Regions from separate parts of the Veillonella sp. oral taxon 158 genome, predicted to be linked through region 2. Evidence: a T-box and tRNA genes for the amino acid it is inferred to sense, from the RefSeq annotation. Region 2 holds a T-box; the other holds one or more tRNA genes.
The links. The T-box of region 2 lies ahead of cysS (cysteine--tRNA ligase). A T-box ahead of a tRNA ligase gene usually reads a tRNA of that ligase, here a tRNA-Cys.
Positions count from the first base shown of each region.

Region 1: it has a tRNA-Cys gene. The T-box ahead of cysS (cysteine--tRNA ligase) is inferred to sense a tRNA for this amino acid. The anticodon was not compared.

Region 1 covers NZ_JAHABE010000001.1:166,615-169,780, reverse strand. The annotation lists gene KH364_RS00820 (phosphoethanolamine transferase) at 1-1,271, shown strand, start outside; gene KH364_RS00815 (DUF523 domain-containing protein) at 1,377-1,832, opposite strand; tRNA gene KH364_RS00810 (tRNA-Leu) at 1,891-1,979, opposite strand; tRNA gene KH364_RS00805 (tRNA-Cys) at 1,995-2,069, opposite strand; tRNA gene KH364_RS00800 (tRNA-Gly) at 2,079-2,153, opposite strand; tRNA gene KH364_RS00795 (tRNA-Phe) at 2,161-2,236, opposite strand; tRNA gene KH364_RS00790 (tRNA-Asp) at 2,242-2,317, opposite strand; gene KH364_RS00785 (MBL fold metallo-hydrolase) at 2,368-2,964, opposite strand; gene KH364_RS00780 (TrkH family potassium uptake protein) at 2,979-3,166, opposite strand, start outside.
Region 2 covers NZ_JAHABE010000003.1:108,633-111,798, reverse strand. The annotation lists gene KH364_RS02920 (ribonuclease III domain-containing protein) at 1-434, opposite strand, end outside; gene cysS (cysteine--tRNA ligase) at 424-1,872, opposite strand; T-box leader at 1,921-2,127, opposite strand; gene KH364_RS02910 (bile acid:sodium symporter family protein) at 2,390-3,166, opposite strand, start outside.

The DNA of each region.
Region 1 (3,166 bases), on a different contig from region 2:
CTGGTCTAATTGCAGTAGGCATCGGTCTTGTATTATGGACATATTTATTATACTGGTCTAATTTAGGCATGAAAGCGGTAGTTAATTTAAATACTACACGCCCTATGCGATCTGCTATGCTCATCGCTTCTATTGTAGCCTTCCTAGTATATGTGCCGTTCTTCTTATTCCCTCAAACATGTATCGTAGCCAACTGGATTGCTGCTGGTGATTATGTAAAACAAATGCAGCAATATAATGATAACCATCATATAGTATTTGATTCCTTTAACTTAGATACTAAAGAAACAGCTGCCCAGAAAGCACCGGGAACTGTTATTCTCGTCATCGGTGAATCTAGCTCTCGTGATTATATGAAAGTATATAATCCGAACTTCCCTTATGATGATACACCATGGCAAGGAAATATGCGTGCAGACAATAAAGATTTTATATTCTTTGACAACGCCTATTCCTCTTATGTACAAACAGTACCAACTTTAGAGCGTGCTCTATCTGAACGAAACCAGTACGACGATAGACCATTCCTTGATTCAGCAAACATCTTAGACGTAGCCAAAAAAGCTGGTTACACAACTTCTTGGTTTAGCAACCAAGGTGTATTCGGTGAATATGATACAGCTATTTCGTTGATGGCTAAAACTGCAGACACTACAAAATGGTCTCATGAGTCTTATGCGTTCTCCGATCGCTATGATGAAGCACTATTGCCATTATTAGAAACTGTAGACCCTACCAAAAATAACTTTATTGTTATTCATATTATGGGTAGTCATATTTATTACAATGACCGTTACCCTCATGAATTTAGTAAATGGAAACAAGGTCCATATCCTGACGGCCAAGAAGCATATGCAAATAGTCAGTTATATACAGACTGGTTATTACAACAAATTTACACCTATGGTAAAGATAAATTGAATTTACAAGCTATGGTATACTTCTCCGATCACGGTGAAAGTTTAGATAAGTCTCACAATCCTGATACATTCGACTTTGTTATGACACATATTCCATTCTGGGTATACTTATCTCCACAATATCGTACGGCCTATCCGCAAACGGCAGATGTACTAACTAAACATGAGCATCAATTCTTTACGAATGATCTGCTATATGACACATTAGCTGGTCTCATGCAGGCACCGAGCCATCGTTACGATGCTACGCGAGACTTCAGTAATGCTCAATATCGATTCAATTTACATAACTTAACTACATTACTTGGTGAACAGCCACTAATTAATGATCCTGTTAATGCTGGTAAATAACAGAAGTACATACCTATAGTTAATGTTTCAAAAATAATGCCCTATAACATACTATGTATTAACAATAAAGGTTAACTTAATAAAAGAAAAAGAGATGAGTTAAACTCATCTCTTTTTTTGTGCCAACAAAAGATCTATATCATGTTCCGTATAAATTCTAATATTTTTCTTTAATAAAGCCTCTACAGTACATCCATGACCATCCGTTAAGGTTCTCGTAAAGGAACCATCATAAATGCGTTTATAACCACAACTAGGGCTTTTCGCCTTCAATAGAGCTTGTTCACATTTATATTCAATAGCTATGCGAACTGTAAGCTCTGCACCTCTAATAAACTGTGTTGTCACATCTGTACCATCAGCAGTACATATACGATTTCCTTGACGCTCAGCAGGATCTCTCGGTGTGCATAACCCACCCAACACCTCTGGACATACAGGTACTAATTCATAATACTCATTCAGAAGATCAAGTGCTTCTATATAATTATCTTTTCCATCATAGCGACAAGGAACACCACATAAGCATTCACTAATCAATAGTTTAGGTTTATTATTCATAGCAATACTTTTTATTAATTCAGATAAGAAAAAAAGACTAACCGAAGTTAGTCTTAATTGGTGCCGAGGACCGGAATCGAACCGGTACGGTTGTCTCCAACCGACGGATTTTAAGTCCGTTGCGTCTGCCTGTTCCGCCACCCCGGCATGGGTAACGATTTGTGGAGGCGGCACCCAGAATCGAACTGGGGAATAAAGGTTTTGCAGACCTCTGCCTTACCGCTTGGCTATGCCGCCATATAAAGTTGGAGCGGGAAACGAGATTCGAACTCGCGACCCCCGCCTTGGCAAGGCGGTGCTCTACCGCTGAGCTATTCCCGCATGTACATGGTGCCTCAGGACAGAATCGAACTGTCGACACACGGATTTTCAGTCCGTTGCTCTACCAACTGAGCTACCGAGGCATGAATGGCGACCCCGATCAGATTTGAACTGACGATCTTCGCCGTGACAGGGCGACATGTTAACCGCTACACCACGGGGCCGTATCCAAAGTACTTGCTTAGTATATCGGTTATCAGAACTTTTGTCAACACTATACTACATTATTTTTGATGAATTCTTCTTCATCTTTTAATATTGTAGATTCTTTATGTCCTGGCTCAATAATTAACTCCTTAGATAAAGATAAAATATACTTCAAACTTGTAATTAAATCATGAGGATTACTTTTATAATTATCTGTATTTCCCACATTTTGCTTAAACACAGTATCACCAGTAAATAAGTGCCCCTCAATTTCTAGACAAACAGAACCCGCACTATGACCAGGTGTGTGATGGACAATAATTTCAAAAGGACCTAATTGTAGTTTTCCTGTTACTAAATCTTCACAATTAGTATACATTTTCTTCTTGTAAACACTAGGTCTACGACGAATTAATTGTAACAACTCATGATCCAAAGGGTGTAAGTAGGCAGGAATGCCATAATGAGCACAAACCTCATCGAGGGCTGATACATGGTCACAATGACCATGTGTCAATAAAACTGCTATAGGCTCAGAATCTTGTACCATTTCAATAATATGGTTGCAATGAAAGCCTGGGTCAATAATAAGGGACTTCCCCTCTTTTATTAATACATAACAATTTGCTTTATATAGCCCTAGAGGGCGTTTTATAATTTCCATATACATACGCCCTCCTATAAAATACGATAACGCTTAGGAACATCTTTTTTGATGAAATACCCTTCCCAGAATTGAGGATGAAGCATAACGAGAATAGTAAACAATTCCAAACGGCCTAATAGCATATCTACAATAGCGATACATTTAGCTGCATCAGGCATAACGGTGAAGGAATCAGTTGGTCCAAAACCACCAAAACCAA
Region 2 (3,166 bases):
TGTTGTAAGCGCTCATCTTGACGCGTTTCATAAAGAAAACCTAGTACAGCTTCAAATGCTGTACTACTGCGATATTCTTGAACAGTACTACTCTTTGGTACATTGACATTACTATTTCTAGCACGTCTAGCAATAGCTTGCTCTTGTTCTGTAAAAGTATCTTCTATCGCAAGCAACACTTTCGCTTGTGACTTAGCACAAATAAATTCAGTAACAATGGTGTGTAATACTTGTACCTTCGTAATATTCATTTGCACTACTCGCTCACGCACATACATGGAGTACACTGCGTCACCAATATAGGCAAGCATGACTGCATCAGCACTAAGGCATTCCTCTACAGTTCGATTGCGCAAACGAAGCGGCTCTTGTTCAAGAGCCGTCAGTTTTTTTATCGCTTCATTCTTTAAGAATTGAAATTGTTTAAACTTCACGTTTTTTCCACCGTGCACCTTGAGGAGAATCCTCAATAGTAATACCGATTTCAGACAAGCGATCGCGGATGCAATCAGCTAATGCCCATTGTTTTTGTTCACGGCACGCTTGACGTACAGACAAGATAACTTGCATTAATTCTTCGTATTCAGCAGCGTTAGCACCAGTATTGCCTTCCCATGCTTTTTCGAGAACGCCGATCACATCTGTCATGAATTTGAAGATACGTTTAACTTCGGCAATAGCTTCTTGGCAAACAACGCCTTCACGGCCTGTCACAGCTTGGTAATAGATGTTGATTTCTTTAGCAAGACCAAACATGCTAGATGTAGCTAAAGCAGTATTGAAATCATCACTCATTGCTGCTTCGAATTCTTCTTCATACTCTTTAGCTTTTTCTAATAAACGTTGAGCCTCATCACAAGGACCTGGTTCACATTTTTCAAGGTACAATAGATTTTCAATAGCAGTGCTTAAACGTTCTAAGGATTTATTTGCTTCTTCTAAACGTTCATCAGAGAAATCCAATGGACTGCGATAATGCGTGCTCAACAAGAAGTAACGCAAAGCGTCAGGGCTATATTGTTCTAAAATATCTTTTACCAAGAAGAAGTTATTCAAGGATTTAGACATTTTTTCAGAGTTGATAGTAATAAAGCCATTGTGCAACCAGTAACGAACCACTGGATGTTGTCCAGAACAACCTTCAGATTGAGCGATTTCATTTTCATGATGTGGGAAGATCAAGTCACTACCACCACCATGGAAATCGAATTCTGTACCTAAGTACTTTTGGCTCATAGCAGAACATTCGATATGCCAACCTGGGCGACCATTGCCCCATGGGCTTTCCCAATAAGGTTCTCCTGGTTTTGCCGCTTTCCACAACGCAAAGTCCATAGGATTTTTCTTACGACCATCAACTTCGATACGAGCACCAGCTTCCATATCGTCTAAGGTACGACCAGATAACTCTCCATAATGTTCAAATTTATCAACGCTATAATATACATCACCATCGAGTTCGTAAGCATAGCCTTTTTCAATCAATGTAGAGATCATAGCAATAATATCTTCGATATGTGTAGAAACACGTGGATAAATATCAGCACGTTGTACACCAAGGGCATCCATCACTTCGAAATAGCTGTCGATATAACGATTTGCAATAGTATCCCAAGATACACCTTCACCATTAGATGTGTTGATGATTTTATCATCTACATCAGTAAAGTTTTGTACATAAGTTACTTTATAACCTACATGTTTCATGTATCGACGAATTACGTCCCACGTTACGAAAGGACGTGCGTTGCCAATATGAGGATGATTATATGGTGTAACACCACATACATACATTTTTGCCTCACCTGGTGTAACAGGATTGAATACCTCTTTTTGGCGTGTCATAGTATTATAAACTGTAATTTCTCTCATCGTTACCGATGCCTCCATTTTTGTAAATAAAAAAGACCTCTCATCTCATACAGAGACGATGGTCCGCGGTTCCACTCTGTTAGGTACCAACCGTGGCACCCACTCATCGCATAACGGCGCGTCACCGGACAAACCTACCTATAATCGGAGTGTCAGCTCGTAAATGCATTTCGTCTACCTATCCATGAACCCTCCCACCATCGGTTCTCGCTAAAAAGTTAGTTGTAGAGTACTTCTTTCAGTCTTAGCTTTTAATTTTATCTATATTTAGATATAAATTTATTTTACCAAATAATGCTATGGAAAGTCAATATTCATAAGAAAAATCCTCACCATTCAAAATTAATTATCATCCTATTATACATAGGTTTTTAGGTAATTAATTTTCAAATGATGAGGATTAATATTATCAATATATTTGACTACTATTATCACTATCAACAATAACATTTATATAAAACACGTTAATAATAATTGATATGTTAATAGTAATTGATATAATCTATATCAATTAAAACTAAGCGTTTTCCAACTTCTCTTGATCATCATGTTTACGGCAAATACCTGCGAAAATAGAGCCTGTAAAGTTATGAATAATAGAGAACACTGCACCTGCTACTGCAGCTTGTGGTGTAAAATGTTTAAGTGCAAGAGATACGGACAACGCAGAGTTTTGCATCGCTACTTCGATTTGCATTGCGCGACGAGAGGAAAGATCAATGCTTAAGGCTTTACATACAAAGTAAGTTACTACGTAACCACTTACATTTTGTACTAAACAAGCAACGAAGATGATAAATCCTGTTTCAGCAATTTGTTTTTGGTTCACTGCTGTAACAGCAGCCAAAATGAGCAATACTGCAATAGCAGCAATTGTTGGACATACATCTTTAACCGGTTCAATTTTAGATCCAATGAAGTAATTCAATACGATACCTAAAATGATCGGTACTAATACGATTTTTACGATAGACATAAACATCGGCATGAATTGAATATCAATGGAGGATGTAGCACCTGCATATAACACAACAAATAAAGGTGTTAAAATTGGAGCTAACAACGTAGATACAGTTGTTGCAGATACAGATAATGGCACATTACCGTTGGCAAGGAAGGTCATTACATTGGACGCTGTACCACCTGGACAAGCACCTAATAAAATAAAACCAATGCCAATTTCTGGTGGGAAATTAAATCCTAAAGCTACCAAGAAGCCTGCCAAAGGCATCCATAAGAACTGGATAACAGATACGAGGATAACCTTCATTGGTTGTTTGAATACATCAAGAAA